One region of the Streptomyces sp. NPDC050535 genome, then DNA from elsewhere that is predicted to be linked to it. Evidence: predicted binding sites of a transcription regulator. Region 1 holds the regulator's gene; each other region holds the start of a gene.
The links. The regulator HrcA, encoded in region 1, represses chaperone genes, less so after heat shock. The targets are predictions, from matches to a motif close to TTNGCACTCNGNNNNNCNGAGTGCNAA.

Region 1 (6,433 bases):
GACAACGCTGTCGTCGCCGCCGTGAGTTCGGCGCTCAGCACCTCCACGAGCTGCCCCGCGGGCATTTCACGGGCCATCCGGTGTCCCTGGCCGGCCCACAACGCCATGCCCTGCGCGTCGCCCGCCTTGGCCGCCGCCTTGCGTACCGGCGAGGTGAGGTGGTGGACCTCGGGGTAGGCGGCGGGCGCGTAGGGGCCGTGCTCACGCAGGAACCGGTTGACCAGTCCGCGCGCCGGGCGCCCGGAGAAGGCTCGTGTCAACTCCGTACGTACGAAGAGGGGGTTGGTCAGTGCCTGCTTGTGCACAGCGTGCGCGCCGGACTCGGGGGTGACGAGGAACGCCGTGCCGAGCTGGGCCGCGTTCGCGCCGGCCGCGAGCACCGCGGCGATCTGGCTGCCGCGCATGATGCCGCCCGCGGCGACGACCGGGATCCGCACGGTCTGGCGGACCTGCGCGATCAGCGAGAGCAGTCCGATGCCGGTGCCGTCCGTCTCCGGGTTGTCGCGGTGGGTGCCCTGGTGGCCGCCCGCCTCGACGCCCTGCACGATGACCGCGGCGGCGCCTGCCCGCTCCACGGCGAGCGCCTCCTCGGCCGTGGTCGCGGTGACCAGGGTGAGGGTGCCGGCGCGGGCGAGGGACTCCAGGACGTCGTCGGCGGGGATGCCGAAGTGGAAGGAGACCACCGGCACCGGGTTGTCGTGGAGGACCGCGAGCTTGGCGTCGTAGCCGTCGTCGCGGCCGCTGTCCGGCTCGCCGAGTTCGGTCTCGTACCAGGCGGCCTCACCGGCGAGCTGGCTGGCGTAGACCTCGACGGCGGCCTTGTCGGCGTACTCCGGCTGCGGCATGAAGAGGTTCACGCCGAAGGGGCGGCCGGTGATCCCGCGCAGCTGCTTGATCTCCTGGTACATGCCGTCGGCGGTCTTGTACCCGGCGGCGAGGAACCCCAGCCCGCCGGCCTCGGACACGGCGGCCGCGAGATGCGGGACGGACACTCCGCCCGCCATGGGGGCCTGCACGATCGGATGCGGGAAGAGATCGGTCAGCGCGGAGGACATGACGGCATGTTGTCACGTCCTCCGAACAAGTCCGAATCGAGCTTTCCGGGTGGCACGAGCCACCCGCGCACTCCCGCCCCGGCCCGTACGGCCCAGGGCGGGAAGGCCCGCATCGGCGATCCGTGCGAGGTCTCCTCAGCGACCGTCGAACGCGCTTTCGCTCGGGTTGGCGACCGTTGAACGCGTCCTTCGCCTCGCCACGGTCAGCGACCGTTGAACGCGTCCTTCAGCCGCGAGAACAGCCCCTGCTGCCCGGGCTGGAACTGCCCGATGGGCCGCTCCTCGCCGCGCAGCACGGCCAGCTCGCGCAGCACGCGCTCCTGCTCGGCGTCGAGCTTGGACGGCGTCATCACCTCGACGTGCACGATGAGGTCACCGCGCCCGCCGCCCCGCAGATGCGTGATGCCGCGCCCGTGCAGCGGGACCGACTGCCCGGACTGCGTGCCCGGCCGGATGTCGATCTCCTCCATGCCGTCGAGCGTCTCCAGCGGCACCTTGGTGCCGAGGGCCGCCGCGGTCATCGGGATGGTGACCGTGCAGTGCAGGTCGTCGCCGCGCCGCTGGAAGGTGCCGTGCGGGAGCTCGTGGATCTCGACGTACAGGTCGCCGGCGGGACCGCCGCCGGGGCCGACCTCGCCCTCGCCCGCGAGCTGGATCCGGGTGCCGTTGTCGACACCGGCCGGGATCTTGACGGTCAGCGTCCGACGCGACCGCACGCGGCCGTCGCCCGCGCACTCCGGGCAGGGGCTCGGTACGACGGTGCCGAAGCCCTGGCACTGCGGGCAGGGCCGCGAGGTCATGACCTGGCCGAGGAAGGACCGGGTGACCTGCGACACCTCACCGCGACCGCGGCACATGTCACAGGTCTGCGCCGAGGTGCCCGGCGCCGCGCCCTCGCCGTTGCAGGTGGTGCAGACGACGGCCGTGTCGACCTGGATGTCCTTCGTGGTGCCGAAGGCCGCCTCGTCCAGCTCGATCTCGAGCCGGATCATGGCGTCCTGGCCGCGGCGCGTGCGTGACCGGGGGCCACGCTGCGACGCCGTGCCGAAGAAGGCGTCCATGATGTCCGAGAAGTTCCCGAAGCCGCCGGCACCGAAGCCACCGGGGCCACCCGCGCCGCCCGCCTGGGACAGCGGGTCGCCGCCGAGGTCGTAGACCTGCTTCTTCTGCGGGTCCGACAACACCTCGTACGCGGCGTTGATCTCCTTGAAGCGCTCCTGCGTCTTCGGATCGGGATTGACGTCCGGGTGCAGCTCGCGTGCGAGCCTCCTGAACGCCTTCTTGATCTCGTCCTGGGACGCGTCGCGGCGCACGCCGAGTACGGCGTAGTAGTCCGTGGCCACTCAGGACTCCGCCAGGATCTGTCCGACGTACCGTGCCACCGCTCGTACCGCTCCCATCGTGCCGGGGTAATCCATGCGGGTCGGGCCGACCACGCCGAGTTTCGCTACTGCCTCGTCGCCCGAACCGTAGCCGACGGAGACGACGGACGTGGAGTTGAGTCCCTCATACGCGTTCTCGTGACCGATCCGTACGGTCATGCCCGAATCCCCGGCCTCACCAAGCAACTTGAGAAGCACGACCTGCTCCTCAAGTGCCTCGAGGACGGGCCGGATGGTGAGAGGGAAGTCATGTCCGAAGCGGGTGAGATTGGCGGTGCCGCCGATCATCAGCCGCTCCTCGGTCTGCTCGACGAGCGCCTCGAGGAGGGTGGAGAGCACCGTCGTGACCGCACCGCGGTCCTCCACCTCGAAGGCGTCCGGCAGGTCCTGCACCAGTTGCGGAACGTCCGAGAAGCGACGGCCCGCGACCCGGCTGTTGAGCCGCGCGCGTAGATCCGCCATGGACGTCTCCCCGAAGGGCGCCGGGCAGTCGATCAAGCGCTGCTCGACCCGGCCGGTGTCCGTGATCAGGACGAGCATCACGCGGGCCGGAGCCAGCGACAGCAGCTCCACGTGCCGCACGGTCGACCGCGTGAGGGACGGGTACTGCACGACGGCGACCTGCCGGGTGAGCTGCGCGAGCAGCCGCACGGTCCGCCCGACGACGTCGTCGAGGTCGACGGCACCGTCGAGGAAGTTCTGGATGGCCCGCCGCTCCGGCGCGGTCATCGCCTTGACGCCCGCGAGCTTGTCGACGAAGAGCCGGTAGCCCTTGTCGGTGGGGATGCGCCCGGCACTGGTGTGCGGCTGGGCGATGTACCCCTCGTCCTCGAGGGCGGCCATGTCGTTGCGGACCGTCGCCGGGGAGACCCCGAGCCGGTGCCGCTCGGTGAGGGCCTTGGAACCGACCGGCTCCTCCGTCCCCACGTAGTCCTGGACGATGGCGCGCAGCACTTCGAGCCTGCGTTCACTGAGCATCGCGCGCACCTCCAGATGTCGTCGCCGTGGTCTTTTACGGTCCTTCCCCCTGGCACTCAGCGCATACGAGTGCCAGCGGTCCCCGGCCAGTGTACGGCGGGGAGGTACACCCCCGGCAAGGGCGGCCCCGCCCGGTCGTGCCGAGGGCCTTCTCGCCGTTAGCGTCTGCCCATGAGCGTGACTTGGGAAGAGGCGGGGTGGGAGAGACTCGGGCCGCGGGTCGGCCGACGACGCCTTCCGGACTGGGACTGCACGGCCGGCCTCGTGGTCGGCGAGGGCGGCGCGCTGATGATCGACGCGGGTTCGAGCCTGCGGGAGGGCGCACGGTTGCGCGACGAGGCGCGGGGGCTGCTCGGTACGGGGGTCCGCCTCCTGGAGGGGGTACGGCCGGATCCGGGGCCCGGGGGCCCGCCGCCCGGAGAGGGAACGACCGGGTCCGGGGGCGGAGGGCTCGCCCGGCACGGGGCCGGCACGGGGGCGGAGCCGCGTGAGGACCCGCTGTCGGCTCCCGGGGGCCGGAGGCACGGCCCCGAGGCACGGAGGCCGCGCGGGAGCACACCGCTGGGCGCCGAGGCGTGGGGCCCGTCCGAGGGGGCGCCCCCGGCTCCCGGCCCGCGGCGTCTGCCCGCCGTCGACCGCCGGGTGACGCATCTCGCGCTCACCCATTCGCACTTCGACCACGTGTTCGGCGCGGCCGCGTTCGCGGGTGTGGAGGTGTTCGGGGCGGCCGGCCTGGACACGGTCCTCGCGCACGGCGGCGAGGAACTGCGCGCGGACGCCGTACGCAACGGCCTGGACCCGCGGGAGGCGGCCGAGGCGGCCGATCTGCTGGTCCGCCCCGGCCACCAGGTGTCCGGCGAGTGGACCCTGGACCTGGGCGGCGGCACGCGCGTCCTGCTCGCGAACGTGGGCCCCGGCCACACCGGCCACGACCTGGTGGTCCTGGTACCGGGATCGCCGTCGGAGCCCGGGATCGTCTTCTGCGGCGATCTGGTGGAGGAGTCGGGCGAACCCCAGGCCGGCCCCGACGCCGAACCCTCCCGGTGGCCGGCGGCGCTGGACCGGCTGCTCGGCCTGGGCGGCGAGGACGCGGTGTACGTACCCGGTCACGGAGCGGTGGTGGACGCGGCGTTCGTCCGGGCCCAACGGGACACACTGGCGGCCCGTTTCGGCGTGTCGTAGGAGGCCGTGCGCCATGAGGGCCCGGCTTCTCCTATCGTCATCCGAATGCGCCAGTACTCTCCGGACCTGACCCCGCCGTGGAAGAAGCCCAAGCCCGTGCCCGAGGTCCCGGCGGACCCCGGTCTGGTGGTCGAGGAACCCGGCACCGGCTTCTGCGGCGCGGTGATCCGCTGCGAGGCGGGCACGGTGACGCTGGAGGACCGCTTCGGCAAGCACCGGGTGTTCCCGCTGGAGCCGCGCGGCTTCCTCCTGGAGGGCAAGGTGGTGACGCTGGTCCGCCCGGCGGCCGGGGCGCCCGTACGTCCCTCCCGCACCGCTTCCGGTTCGGTCGCGGTGCCGGGCGCGCGGGCGCGGGTGGCGCGGGCCGGGCGGATCTATGTGGAGGGCCGGCACGACGCCGAGCTCGTCGAACGCGTCTGGGGCGACGACCTGCGCATCGAGGGCGTGGTCGTCGAGTACCTGGAGGGCATCGACGACCTGCCGGCGATCGTCGCCGACTTCGACCCGGGGCCGGACGCCCGCCTCGGTGTCCTCGTCGACCACCTGGTCCCCGGTTCGAAGGAGTCCCGCATCGCGGACGCGGTCACCAGCGACCACGCGCTGGTCGTCGGCCATCCCTACATCGACATCTGGGAGGCCGTGAAGCCGTCCTCCGTGGGCATCGCGGCCTGGCCCCGGGTCCCCCGCGGCCAGGACTGGAAAACGGGCGTCTGCCGCGCCCTGGGCTGGCCCGAGAACACCGGCGCGGCCTGGCAGCACATCCTCTCCCACGTCCGCTCCTACAAGGACCTGGAACCAGAACTCCTGGGCCGCGTGGAAGAGCTGATCGACTTCGTGACGGCCCCGGAGTAGACCTATCAGCCCGTCCGGCGTCTGAGGACGAGCGCGAAGCGCGACAGGGGGCCTGGGGGCGCAGCCCCCAGGAACGGGACGGGCAGGGGCGGAGGAGGCGAGAAAACCCTCAGTCCACCAGGTCCCGCACCACCGCGTCGGCGAGAAGCCGCCCCCGCAGCGTGAGAACGGCCCGCCCGTCGTCGTACGGCCCGACCTCCAACAGCCCCTCGGACAACGCCCGCCGCGAGGCGGAGAGCCCCTCCGGCCGGAGCAGCGACAGCGGACACCCCTCCCGCAGCCGCAGCTCGAGAAGAATCCGCTCCACCCGCCGGTCCTCCCCGGAAAGCAGCTCCCGCCCCGCCCCGGGAGACCGACCGGCCGCGATGGCCCCGGCATACGCCCCCGGATGCTTCACGTTCCACCACCGCACCCCGCCGACATGGCTGTGGGCGCCGGGACCGGCGCCCCACCAGTCGGCACCGCGCCAGTACAGCTCGTTGTGGAGACAGCGCCCCGCCTCGGAGGCCGCCCAGTTGGACACCTCGTACCAGTCGAAGCCCGCCCCCGAGAACACCTCGTCGGCGATCAGATACCGGTCCGCGTGGACGTCGTCGTCCGTCATGGGCACCTCCCCACGCCGGATCCGCCGCGCGAGCTGCGTGCCCTCCTCGACGATGAGCGCGTACGCGGAGACGTGATCGGGTCCGGCGCCGAGCGCCGCGTCCAGCGAGGCGCGCCAGTCGTCGTCGGACTCCCCCGGCGTGCCGTAGATCAGGTCGAGGTTCACATGCTCGAAGCCCGCCGCGCGGGCCTCGGCGACACAGGCCTCGGGCCGCCCGGGCGTGTGGGTGCGGTCGAGCACCTTCAGCACGTGCTGCCGGGCGCTCTGCATGCCGAAGGAGATCCGGTTGAAGCCGCCGGCCCGCAGGGTCGCCAGGTACGCCGGGTCCACGGACTCCGGGTTCGCCTCGGTGGTGATCTCCGCGTCGTCCGCGAGCCCGA
Region 2 (6,433 bases), on a different contig from region 1:
TCCGCCTACGAGACCGAGGACCTCCGCAAGCGCATCGAGGCGGGCCCCGCGAACATCTGGCGTTACGCGCCGCTCCTGCCGGTCCCGGCGGACGTCGCGGAGAAGCCGAACATCAACCCCGGCTGGACCAAGCTCGTCAAGGCCGACAACCTGGCGCGCGAGCTGGGCGTCACCCCGGGCAGGCTCTTCGTCAAGGACGACTCGGGCAACCCGACGCACTCCTTCAAGGACCGCGTCGTCGCCCAGGCCATCGAGGCCGCCCGCGCCTTCGGCTTCACCACCCTCTCCTGCTCCTCCACCGGCAACCTCGCCGGCGCGGTGGGCGCCGCCGCCGCCCGCGCCGGCTTCCGCTCCTGCGTGTTCATCCCGCACGACCTGGAGCAGGGCAAGATCGTCATGGCCGCGGTGTACGGCGGGGAGCTCGTCGGTATCGAGGGCAACTACGACGACGTGAACCGCTTCTGCTCCGAGCTGATCGGCGACCCGGCCGGCGAGGGCTGGGGCTTCGTCAACGTCAACCTGCGGCCCTACTACGCGGAGGGCTCGAAGACCCTCGCGTACGAGATCTGCGAGCAGCTCGGCTGGCGGCTGCCCGACCAGCTCGTGGTCCCGATCGCCTCCGGCTCCCAGCTCACGAAGATCGACAAGGGTCTCCAGGAGCTGATCAGGCTCGGGCTCGTGGAGGACAGGCCGTACAAGATCTTCGGTGCCCAGGCCGAGGGCTGTTCGCCGGTGTCCGTGGCCTACAAGGCCGGCCACGACGTCGTACGGCCGCAGAAGCCGAACACCATCGCCAAGTCGCTGGCCATCGGCAACCCGGCCGACGGGCCCTACGTGCTCGACATCGCGCGGCGTACCGGCGGTGCCGTGGAGGACGTCAACGACGAGGAGATCGTCGAGGCGATCAAGCTCCTCGCGCAGACGGAGGGCATCTTCGCCGAGACCGCGGGTGGCGTGACGGTGGGTGTGGCGAAGAAGCTGATCGGGAACGGTCTGCTCGACCCGACCCTCACCACCGTCGTCCTCAACACCGGCGACGGCCTCAAGACCCTGGACGCGGTGGCCTCGGACACCGGGCTCACCGCGACCATCCGCCCGAACCTCGACTCCTTCCGCGAGGCCGGCCTCGCGTCATGAGCGGGGGCGCTCCGCTGGAATGCCGTATCAGGGCCGCGGGCCGACGGGGGCCGGTCGCCCCCCGCCGACCCGGCCCCGCGCCCCTGGGGCGCTGTTCCGCCGCACCTGAGCACCCGACCGGAGGTCACACCGAATGAGCGTCAACGTCCGCATCCCCACCATCCTGCGCACCTACACCGGCGGCAAGGCCGAGGTGGCCGCCGAGGGCGGCACCCTCGGCGAGGTGATCGCCGACCTGGAGCAGAACCACACCGGTATCGCCGCGCGCGTCCTGGACGACCAGGGCAAGCTGCGCCGCTTCGTCAACGTGTACGTGAACGACGACGACGTCCGCTTCGAGCAGGGTCTGGAGACGGCGACGCCGGACGGCGCGGGCGTCTCGATCATTCCGGCCGTCGCCGGCGGCTGACCGACGCCGACGCCGACGACGGCCGGCCGGCGGCCCGCGGCTGACCGTCATTCGCCGTCACGCACGGTGATTGCAGTTACCTTGGGTAATGGTAATCACCGAGAGTTCATCGAATTGCCCCCTCCGCGAGAGAAGCGGAGGGGGCAATTCTGTATGGTTGAGCGCGGTACAGTTGGGGAAGCTGCTTCGCTTTCGAGTCGGTTTCATGCCGGGCGCATATGAGTACCTGCCCGATGCCCGACAAGAAGCAGCCAATGTACCCCGCATTTTTGAGCCGTTTATGGCATTTGTGGGGCCCGACTTGCCCGGAATCTTTGTGAATTCTCCGGATATTCCCGATCGGTCGTGCTCAGAATTCTCGTCCGATTGACCTGTTGCAGAGGGCAGTTGGACGGATACATTCAGCCGCGGTCGACGCGTTCCGGCGCACACCCCCAATCCTTGGGGGGTGAGGTCTGACCCGGGCCCGCGAAGTGCGGTCCTGTGCAAGGGCCAGTAATAGGGGAGTTAGGCATGGCTCAGGGCACCGTCAAATGGTTCAACGCGGAGAAGGGGTACGGCTTCATCGCGGTCGACGGTGGTGCGGATGTATTCGTCCACTACAGCGCGATTCAAATGGACGGCTACCGCACCCTTGAAGAGGGCCAGCGGGTCGAGTTCGAGATCTCGCAGGGCCAGAAAGGGCCGCAGGCGGACATGGTCCGGCTGGCGACCAGCTGAAGCACGCGCCGACTGATTGTTCTGTTCGACGTGACGAAGGGCTCGTGTCCCCGGCAGGGGGCGCGAGCCCTTCGGTCTGTCTGTCCCCCTGGCTGCATGTCCGGCCCTGCGGCTGTCCGCGTGCCCCGTCGGCTGCCTTCGCGTCCCTCCGGCTGTCTTCGCGCCGGTCGCGCCCCCCGCCCCACCTGCGGATCTTTCGGAGCCGCTTGCACTCGGTAGGGGCGAGTGCTAATCATTGGCGTTAGCACTCTGCAGGTGAGAGTGACAACGAGGACCGGGTCAGTGAGGCCCGCAGGCCAAGTGGGGCAAGGAACCACGAGGCACGCAGGCCGTCCGTCGCGGGCGCGGGCGCGGTCCGGAGCAATCCACCCCAGTCCGGGAGGACCACTTCACATGGCCAAGATCATCGCGTTCAACGAGGAGGCGCGGCGCGGTCTCGAGCGCGGGATGAACCAGCTCGCCGACGCCGTCAAGGTCACCCTTGGTCCCAAGGGTCGCAACGTCGTCCTCGAGAAGAAGTGGGGCGCCCCCACGATCACCAACGATGGTGTTTCCATCGCCAAGGAGATCGAGCTCGAGGACCCTTACGAGAAGATCGGCGCTGAGCTGGTCAAGGAAGTCGCCAAGAAGACGGACGACGTCGCCGGCGACGGTACGACCACCGCGACCGTTCTGGCGCAGGCGCTGGTCCGCGAGGGCCTTCGCAACGTAGCCGCGGGTGCCAACCCGATGGCCCTCAAGCGTGGTATCGAGAAGGCCGTCGAGGCCGTCTCCGGTGCCCTGCTCGAGCAGGCCAAGGATGTCGAGACCAAGGAGCAGATCGCTTCCACGGCCTCCATCTCCGCCGCCGACACCCAGATCGGCGAGCTCATCGCCGAGGCTATGGACAAGGTCGGCAAGGAAGGCGTCATCACCGTCGAGGAGTCCCAGACCTTCGGTCTGGAGCTGGAGCTCACCGAGGGTATGCGCTTCGACAAGGGCTACATCTCGGCGTACTTCGCCACCGACATGGAGCGTATGGAGGCCGTCCTCGACGACCCCTACATCCTGATCGCCAACTCGAAGATCGCCAACGTCAAGGACCTGCTCCCGCTCCTGGAGAAGGTCATGCAGTCGGGCAAGCCGCTGCTGATCATCGCCGAGGACGTCGAGGGCGAGGCTCTGTCGACGCTGGTCGTCAACAAGATCCGTGGCACCTTCAAGTCCGTCGCCGTCAAGGCTCCGGGCTTCGGTGACCGCCGCAAGGCCATGCTCGGCGACATCGCCATCCTCACGGGCGGCGAGGTCATCTCCGAGGAGGTCGGCCTCAAGCTGGAGAACGCGGGTGTCGACCTGCTGGGCCGTGCCCGCAAGGTCGTCATCACCAAGGACGAGACGACGATCGTCGACGGCTCCGGCTCTGCCGACCAGGTCGCCGGCCGGGTCAACCAGATCCGCGCCGAGATCGAGAACTCCGACTCGGACTACGACCGCGAGAAGCTCCAGGAGCGCCTGGCGAAGCTCGCGGGCGGCGTGGCCGTCATCAAGGCCGGTGCCGCCACCGAGGTCGAGCTCAAGGAGCGCAAGCACCGCATCGAGGACGCCGTTCGCAATGCGAAGGCGGCCGTCGAGGAGGGCATCGTCGCCGGTGGTGGCGTGGCTCTCATCCAGGCTTCCTCGGTCTTCGAGAAGCTGGAGCTCACGGGTGACGAGGCGACCGGCGCCAACGCCGTGCGGCTCGCGCTGGAGGCCCCGCTCAAGCAGATCGCCATCAACGGCGGTCTCGAGGGTGGCGTCATCGTCGAGAAGGTGCGCAACCTGCCCGTCGGCCACGGCCTGAACGCCGCGACCGGTGAGTACGTCGACATGATCGCCGAGGGCATCATCGACCCGGCGAAGGTCACGCGCTCTGCCCTGCAGAACGCCGCGTCCATCGCCGCGCTGTTCCTCACCACCGAGGCCGTCATCGCCGACAAGCCGGAGAAGGCCGCTGCCGGCGGCGCTCCGGGCGGCATGCCGGGCGGTGACATGGACTTCTGATCGGCCTCGGGGCTTCGGCCTCCGGTTGATCACCGTCCTTCGTACCGAGGGCGGCACCCCTTCTCCCAAGGGGTGCCGCCCTCGGGCGTTTCCGGGACCCGCCCGACAGAGTGACCTGGATCACGTGAGGGGTGTGCCGGGGCCGGAATGCGGTGACGGACGGGCCGGTTGAGGCTCTTGAGCGAATCAATGCACGTGCACATATTCATCACATGTACCTATGCATGAGCATCTCGCGGACCGGCATCACCTCTCTCCCCCAGGAGCACTCACGTGACACTCGCCCCCTCCCGCGCGGCCCAGATCCTGTCCCGCCCCCTCGCCCTCAACGGCCTGACCGTCCCGAACCGGATCGTCATGGCACCGATGACCCGCCAGTTCTCCCCGGGCGGCATCCCCGGCGAGGACGTCGTGTCGTACTACGCCCGCCGCGCCGCCGCGGGCGTGGGCCTCATCGTCACCGAGGGCACCTACATCGGCCACGAGTCGGCCGGACAGAGCGACCGCATCCCGCGCTTCCACGGCGAGGAGCAGCTCGCGGGCTGGGCGAAGGTGGCGGAGGCCGTGCACGCGGCGGGCGGGAAGATCGTGCCGCAGCTCTGGCACATCGGCATGGTCCGCAGCGCGGGCGAGCCGCCCTTCGCGGACGCCCCCGCGGTCGGCCCGTCCGGCCTGCGGATCAACGGCACCGCCGGTGAGGGCAAGGAGATGACCCAGACCGACCTGGACGACGTCATCGCGGCGTTCGCCGAGGCCGCTGCCGCCGCCGAGCGCATCGGCTTCGACGGCGTCGAACTGCACGGGGCGCACGGCTACCTGATCGACCAGTTCCTGTGGGAGGGCACCAACCGGCGTACCGACGCGTACGGCGGTGACCTCGTCGCCCGTACGAAGTTCGCGACCGAGATCGTCGCCGCGGTCCGCGCCGCGGTCTCCCCCTCCTTCCCCGTCCTCTTCCGTTACTCGCAGTGGAAGCAGGAGGCGTACGACGCCCGCCTCGCGGAGACGCCCGAGGAGCTCGGCGCCCTGCTGATCCCGCTCGCCGAGGCCGGAGTGGACGCCTTCCACGCGTCGACGCGCCGCTACTGGCTCCCGGAGTTCGAGGGCTCGGACCTCAACCTGGCGGGCTGGACGAAGAAGATGACGGGCAAGCCCGCCATCACCGTCGGCTCGGTCGGCCTCGACGGCGACTTCATCAGCGGCTTCGCGGGCGAGGGCGCCCAGGCCGCGAGCCTCGACAACCTCCTGGACCGCCTGGAGCGCGAGGAGTTCGACCTCGTCGCGGTCGGCCGCGCGCTGCTCCAGGACCCCGAGTGGGCGGCGAAGGTCCTCGACGGGCGGCACGGTGAACTGGCGCCGTTCGACCCAGCGGCCATGGGCTCGCTGAGCTGACGTCCGCGGGGCGGCGCCCCCGGCTCCTTCCGGAAGGGAGGACCGGGGGCGCGCCCTGGTTGCCGGACACGACTGCCGCTAGCTTCGGGGTATGCGGATCCTCCATCTCTCGGACACCCACATAGAACGCACCGACGCCCCCAACCAGGCCGGCGTCAACGCGAGCGAGTCACTGCGGCTGCTGCTCACGGATCTGCGGCACCAGCGGGGCGTCGACGCGATCGTCGTCAGCGGCGACGTGGCCAACGACGGCGCCCCCGAGGCGTACACGGCCGTCCGCGAGACGCTGAGCGAGTTCGCGCTCCGGGAACTCGGCGGGAACATCCCGGTCTTCTACAGCACCGGCAACCACGACGAACGCCAGGCCTTCGCCAAGGTGCTGGGCAGCGGCCACCTGGACGCGGACGGCACCGACCGTGCCGAGACGGTGCTGGACTCCGCCGGGTCCGAGCGGGCGGCGGTGAGCACGGTCGACGGCTACCGCTTCGTCACCCTGGACTCGCTGGTGCCGGGCAGGGTGCACGGACACCTCGGCGCCGCGCAGCTCGACTGGCTCCGGGAGATCCTGAGGACACCCGCGCCGCGGGGCACGGTCCTGGTCTTCCACCACCCGCCGATCACCCTGGACGTCCCCACGCAACGGGCCTTCGGCCTGCGCAACCCGGCCGACCTGGCCGACGCGATCCGGGGCGCGGACGTCCTGGCCGTCCTCACCGGCCACTTCCACCTCCAGATCTTCGGCTTCCTCGAGTCCAC
Region 3 (6,433 bases), on a different contig from region 1:
GCGGAAGCTGGTGCCTCAGTGCGAGTGGCCGTGGCCGCCGTGACCGGCGTCGGCCTCGTCCTCGGCCGGCTTCTCGACGACCAGGGTCTCGGTCGTGAGGAGCAGGGAGGCGATGGAGGCCGCGTTCTCCAGGGCGGAGCGGGTGACCTTCACCGGGTCGATGACGCCGGCCTTGACCAGGTCGCCGTACTCGCCGGTGGCGGCGTTGAAGCCCTGGCCCTTGTCGAGCTCGGCGACCTTGGAGGTGATGACGTAACCCTCCAGGCCGGCGTTCTCGGCGATCCAGCGCAGCGGCTCGACGGCGGCCTTGCGGACGACCGCGACACCCGTGGCCTCGTCGCCGGTCTTGCCGAGGTTGCCCTCGAGGACCTTGACGGCGTGGACGAGCGCGGAGCCACCACCGGAGACGATGCCTTCCTCGACCGCGGCGCGGGTCGCGGAGATGGCGTCCTCCAGACGGTGCTTCTTCTCCTTGAGCTCCACCTCGGTGGCGGCACCGACCTTGATCACGCAGACGCCGCCGGCCAGCTTCGCGAGGCGCTCCTGGAGCTTCTCGCGGTCCCAGTCGGAGTCGGTGTTCTCGATCTCGGCCTTGATCTGGTTGACGCGGCCGACGACGGCCTCGTGGTCGCCGCCACCGTCGACGACCGTGGTGTCGTCCTTGGTGACCGTGACACGGCGGGCGGTGCCCAGCACGTCGAGACCGACCTGGTCGATCTTGAGGCCGACCTCCTCGGCGATGACCTGAGCGCCGGTGAGGGTGGCGAGGTCGCCCAGCATCGCCTTGCGGCGGTCGCCGAAGCCCGGGGCCTTCACCGCGACGGCGTTGAAGGTGCCGCGGATCTTGTTCACGACCAGGGTCGACAGGGCCTCGCCCTCGACGTCCTCGGCGATGATCAGCAGCGGCCTCGAGGCGTTGGCCTGGATGACCTTCTCAAGGAGCGGCAGCAGGTCCTGGATCGAGGAGATCTTGCCCTGGTGGATCAGGATGTACGGGTCCTCGAGGACGGCCTCCATGCGCTCCTGGTCCGTCACGAAGTACGGCGACAGGTAGCCCTTGTCGAAGGCCATGCCCTCGGTGAAGTCCAGCTCGAGGCCGAAGGTGTTGGACTCCTCGACGGTGATGACACCGTCCTTGCCGACCTTGTCCATCGCCTCGGCGATGAGCTCGCCGACCTGGCTGTCCTGGGCGGACAGACCGGCGACGGCGGCGATGTCGGACTTCTCGTCGATCGGGCGGGCGGTCGCGAGGAGTTCCTCGGACACGGCCTTGACCGCGGCGTCGATGCCCTTCTTGAGCAGCGCCGGGGAAGCACCCGCGGCGACGTTCTTCAGACCCTCGCGGACGAGCGCCTGGGCGAGCACGGTGGCGGTGGTCGTACCGTCACCCGCGATGTCGTTGGTCTTGGTCGCCACCTCCTTCACCAGCTGGGCACCGAGGTTCTCGTACGGGTCGTCGAGCTCGACCTCGCGGGCGATGGTGACGCCGTCGTTGGTGATGGTGGGAGCGCCGAACTTCTTGTCGATGACAACGTTGCGGCCCTTGGGGCCGATCGTCACCTTGACCGTGTCGGCAAGCTTGTTGACGCCGCGCTCGAGGGCGCGACGGGCGTCCTCGTCGAACTTCAGGATCTTCGCCATGGGAGCGATTCAGCCCTCTCGAAACTCTGGAAAATCTGGGAGAACGAACGGCGCCCCCGACGCCCGGCTACTTGCGGTCGCGGGGGGCCAGGGGCGCAGTTCACTGCAAAACCGGTTGGGAACCGGGGTGAATTACTTCTCGATGATCGCGAGCACGTCGCGAGCCGAGAGGACGAGGTATTCCTCGCCGTTGTACTTCACCTCGGTGCCGCCGTACTTGCTGTACAGCACGATGTCGCCGACAGCGACGTCGAGCGGAAGACGGTTACCGTCCTCGAAACGGCCCGGACCCACGGCAAGGACGACGCCCTCCTGGGGCTTCTCCTTCGCGGTGTCCGGGATGACCAGGCCAGAGGCCGTGGTCTGCTCGGCTTCGAGCGGCTGGACCACAATGCGGTCCTCGAGCGGCTTGATGGCAACCTTGGAGCTGGTGGTCGTCACGATCCGACCTCCCCCTTCGGAGATCTCACGGGGTTAACTGTCTGAGGTGGCGACCAGGTGAATCCGTCGTCGCGGGAAGCCGGATCTACCTGTCGTCATTGGCACTCTCCAGTGGCGAGTGCCAGACCTGAGACTATGACCGCGATTAGCACTCGGTCAAGCGGAGTGCCAACGCGGCGCCGGATGCCGGTGAAATCGGGACGCTTGAACCAGGGGGTTCCCGGCCCCCGAACCCCGTGGAATCGCGGCTAGAGATAGTCCTCGAGCCGCGCCGGCGTGAACCCCTCCGCCTGGATCCGGCGCAGCAGCCCGATGGTCGCCTCCGTGAGGTTCGGGTCGTCGAAACCCGTCAGGATGTCGCCCGGCCGCAGCGGGCCCTCCCCGGCGTCCCGCCCCCGTACGACGGCCGCGATCCCGCAGTCGGCGGCGGCGCGCAGGGTGGTGGCGTCGTACGTGCCGTAGGGGGGCCGCAGGAAACGGGGGCGGATGCCGAAGCGCTGTCTGAGCTTGTCCTGCTGGCCGCAGATCTCGGCGCGCTGGCCGGCGTACGGCAGGCCGCGCAGGGCGGAGTGGTCCAGGGTGTGGTTCTGCACGGTCGCGCCGACCGCCCGCAGCCGGGCGAAGTGCCCGTACCCCGGCCCGACCACGCTGTCGGTGAGGAACATGCTTACCGGCAGCCGCAGTTCACGGACCATGTCGACGAACCCCGGGTCCCGCTCGGCGCCGTCGTCGTACGTCAGGAAGACGACCTTGTCGCGGGTGGGCACGCGGTCCACGACCGGCGCGAGGCCCGGCCCCGCGGTGCGTGCGGTGGCCCGGGCGGACGGTTTCGGCGCGGCGGCGAGCGGCGCGGACAGCCCCCAGTGGCGGTACGTCCCGAGGGTCGGCCCGTGCGACCGCGCCTTGCTCACCTCGTGCGCGGCCTTCATGCCCAGCCGTTCGATCGGGTCGACGGACTGGGCGCAGCCGGACAGCAGCACGCAGGCGAGCAGTCCGGCGGCGAGCCCGTACGGCCGTGACCTCACAGGTAGTCCTCCAGGCGGGCCACCGCGTACCCCTTGTCGGTCACCATCTTCATGAAGCGGCGGACCATGTCGGCCATCGAGCCCTTCCAGTCCTCCTTGCCCCGGAAGTGGCTGAGAACGATGTCGCCGGGGTGCAGGTCGCGGTCCCACTCGCGGTACTCCCAGTGGTCGACGAAGATCTCCTCGTTCCACAGCGGGACGGCCTTGACGCCGCAGGACTTGGCGGCACGCAGGGTGTCCTCGTTGTAGTTGCCGAACGGCGGCCTGAAGAGCGTCGGGCGCTTGCCGAACTGCTTCTCGATCACGTCCTGCATGCCGCAGATCTCGTGCTTCTGCCGCGCGTAGGAGAGTCCGGGCAGGTAAGGGTGGTGGAGGGTGTGGTTGTTGAGTACGACGCCGCGGTCGCGCATCTTCCGGAAGTACCCGTAGTCCTCCTTGACCAGGTAGTCGCTGAGGAAGGCGGTGTACGGGATCTTCAGGTCGCTCATCATCCGCAGGAAGGCCGGGTCCTTCTCGGCGCCGTCGTCGATGGTGAGGAAGACGACCTTGTCCTTGGTCGGGATGGTGGTGAAGACCGGCGGCAGTCCCTCCCCGTCCTCGACCTCGAAGCCGTCGCGGAACTCGATGACCGGCTTCCTGGCCGGGGCGGACGGTGCCGCCAGCGGTGTACTGGCCAGACCCCAGCGCTTGGCGGCGGCGGCTCGGGCAGCCTGTGCGACCCGGAGCTTGGCGGCGGCGTCGAGTACGGGAGCGGGCGCCGGTTTCGCGGGGGTGGAGTCGGCGCCCGCGGCGCAGCCGGACACGAGGGCGGCGAGGGCGAGCGCGGCGATGCCGGTACGGGCAACCGTCAATTTCGTACTGTTTTTATAGTTTTGTCGTACTGATCGCATGGCGCCGGATCCTCGCAGGCCACGGCCGGTGCGGGGGCACGACACCTCGGCCGGACGCGCGCCGTCCACCGACTGGCCCACAATGGCCCGGTGAACGACCTCGATCCGCCGTCCCCCCTCGCCTCCTTCGCCACCCTTCTCACCCCGGAGGGCCGGGCCCTGCTCGACGAGGTGCGCGGCACCGATCCGGCGCGGGAGCTGGCCGTCGCCACCCGGCTGCGCCGCGAGCACCCGGCCGGGCTGGTCTCGGCGGCCCTCGGACAGGCGCGGCTGCGGCAGCGGGCGGCGGCGAAGTTCGGGGCCGACGACGCGGAGCGGATGTTCTTCACGCCCAACGGGGTCGAGCAGTCGACCCGTACGACGGTCGCGACGCACCGCGCGGAGCGGCTGCGGGCCCTCGGTGTCCGCTCGGTCGCCGACCTCTGCTCCGGCATAGGCGGCGACGCGATCGCGCTGGCCCGCGCCGGGATCCGGGTCCTCGCCGTCGACCGGGACCCGCTGACGGTCGCGGTGGCGCGCGCGAACGCCGACGCGCTCGGCCTCGCGGACCTGATCGAGGTGCGCGAGGCGGATGTCACGGAGGTGGACGTGTCCGCGTACGAGGCCGTGTTCGTGGATCCGGGGCGCCGGGGCGGCAGGGGGCGCATTTTCGACCCCGAGGCCTATTCACCACCGCTCTCCTGGGCGGTCGGCACCGCCTCGAAGGCTCCGCTCGCCGCGCTGAAGATCGCTCCCGGCATCCCGCACGAGGCGGTTCCCGCCGAGGCGGAGGCGGAGTGGATCTCGGACAGCGGCGACGTGAAGGAGGCGGTGCTGTGGTTCGGCACCGAGCCGGGTCTTGTGCGGGCCACGCTGCTGCCGGGACCGCGCGAGGTACGGGGGCGCGGGCTGCCTGATCCGGCGGTACGGTCCGTCGGGCGGTATCTGTACGAGCCCGACGGCGCCGTCATCCGCGCCCATCTGGTCGCGGAGGTGGCCCAGGAGCTGGACGGCGGGCTGGTCGACGAGACGATCGCCTACATCACGGCGGACGAGGCGCGTCCCACGCCGTACGCCTCCGGGTACGAGATCACCGACCAACTCCCCTTCGGTGTGAAGAAGTTGAAGGCGCTGCTGCGCGAGCGGGAGGTCGGCGTGCTGACGGTGAAGAAGCGGGGGTCCGCCGTGGAGCCGGAGGAGTTGCGGCGGAAGGTCCTGCCCAAGTCGCAGGGCCCGAACTCGGCGACGGTGTTCCTGACCCGGGTCGCGGGGGCGCCGACGATGCTGCTGGGGCACCCGCTGACGTTCTGACCTCGGCGTCTCAGGACTTCGGCGGGTCCAGTTCACGCACCCGCGCCCGCAGCAGCTCCCTCTCCTGCTCGTTGCGCGTCAGGGCGATCGCCCGTTCGAACTCCGCCCGCGCCTCGGCCGTGCGTCCGAGGCGGGCGAGCAGGTCGCCGCGGACGCTCGGGAGCAAGTGGTAGTCGCGCAGGGCGGGTTCGGCGACGAGGGTGTCGACGATTTCCAGGGCGGGCGCCGGGCCGTCGGCCATCGAGACGGCGACCGCGCGGTTCAGTTCGACGACGGGGGACGGGGAGCGGGCGGCCAGGAGGCCGTACAGGGTGGCGATCTGGCCCCAGTCCGTGTCCTCGTACGCGTACGCCTGCGCGTGGCACGCGGCGATGGCGGCCTGGAGGGCGTACGGGCCGGGGCCCGTGCTGGTGACGGCGTTCGCGCGTCCCAGGGCGGCGAAGCCGCGGCGGATCAGCATGCGGTTCCAGCGGCGGCGGTTCTGGTCCTTCAGCAGGACCGGCTCGCCCGACGGGCCGGAGCGGGCGGCCGTCCGTGACGTCTGGAGCTCCAACAGCGAGACCAGCCCGTGCACTTCGGGTTCCTTGGGCATCAACTCGGCGAGCACGCGGGCGAGTCGCAGGGCGTCCTCGCACAGGGAGGGGCGCAGCCAGTCCTCGCCCGCGGTGGCCGCGTAACCCTCGTTGTAGATCAGGTAGATGACCTCCAGTACCGATCCGAGACGGGCCTCGCGCTCCGGCCCGTAGGGGACCTCGAAGGCCACTCCGCTCGTCGCGAGTTTCCGTTTGGCGCGCACGATGCGCTGGGCGATCGTCGCCTCCGGGGCGAGGAAGGCGCGGGCGATCTCGACGGTGGTCAGGCCGCCGAGCAACCGCAGGGTGAGGGCGATGCGGGCCTCGGCGGAGAGGACCGGGTGACAGGTGGTGAAGACCAGCCGCAGCAGGTCGTCGTCGATGTCCTCCGGGTCGGCGGGTTCCTCGAAGGGGGTGGTCGTCTCCAGGTCACGGCCGATCTCCGCCAGCTTGCGCGCGTAGCGTTCCCGGCGGCGTACGAGATCGATCGCGCGGTGCTTGGCGGTGGCCATCAGCCAGGCGCCCGGGTTGTCCGGCACCCCGTCGCGCGGCCACTGCTCAAGGGCCGCGACCA

Region 2: a site for HrcA is predicted at 2,508-2,534, ahead of groL (chaperonin GroEL). Genes of this name have one in related genera too.
Region 3: a site for HrcA is predicted at 2,228-2,254, ahead of groES (co-chaperone GroES). Genes of this name have one in related genera too.

Annotation. Positions count from the first base shown of each region.
Region 1 covers NZ_JBITHE010000002.1:172,309-178,741, forward strand. Annotated here, with positions in the region: gene ACIBLC_RS05775 (nitronate monooxygenase) at 1-1,055, opposite strand, end outside; gene dnaJ (molecular chaperone DnaJ) at 1,259-2,398, opposite strand; gene hrcA (heat-inducible transcriptional repressor HrcA) at 2,399-3,415, opposite strand; partial or broken gene ACIBLC_RS05790 (MBL fold metallo-hydrolase) at 3,587-3,772, shown strand; gene ACIBLC_RS05795 (MBL fold metallo-hydrolase) at 3,914-4,597, shown strand; gene ACIBLC_RS05800 (DUF3097 domain-containing protein) at 4,643-5,449, shown strand; gene hemW (radical SAM family heme chaperone HemW) at 5,559-6,433, opposite strand, start outside.
Region 2 covers NZ_JBITHE010000012.1:135,795-142,227, reverse strand. Annotated here, with positions in the region: gene thrC (threonine synthase) at 1-1,137, shown strand, start outside; gene ACIBLC_RS25790 (MoaD/ThiS family protein) at 1,271-1,546, shown strand; gene ACIBLC_RS25785 (cold-shock protein) at 2,060-2,266, shown strand; gene groL (chaperonin GroEL) at 2,660-4,285, shown strand; gene ACIBLC_RS25775 (NADH:flavin oxidoreductase) at 4,559-5,677, shown strand; gene ACIBLC_RS25770 (metallophosphoesterase family protein) at 5,769-6,433, shown strand, end outside.
Region 3 covers NZ_JBITHE010000013.1:208,759-215,191, forward strand. Annotated here, with positions in the region: gene groL (chaperonin GroEL) at 16-1,641, opposite strand; gene groES (co-chaperone GroES) at 1,774-2,082, opposite strand; gene ACIBLC_RS27415 (polysaccharide deacetylase family protein) at 2,331-3,107, opposite strand; gene ACIBLC_RS27420 (polysaccharide deacetylase family protein) at 3,104-3,997, opposite strand; gene ACIBLC_RS27425 (SAM-dependent methyltransferase) at 4,088-5,287, shown strand; gene ACIBLC_RS27430 (RNA polymerase sigma factor) at 5,298-6,433, opposite strand, start outside.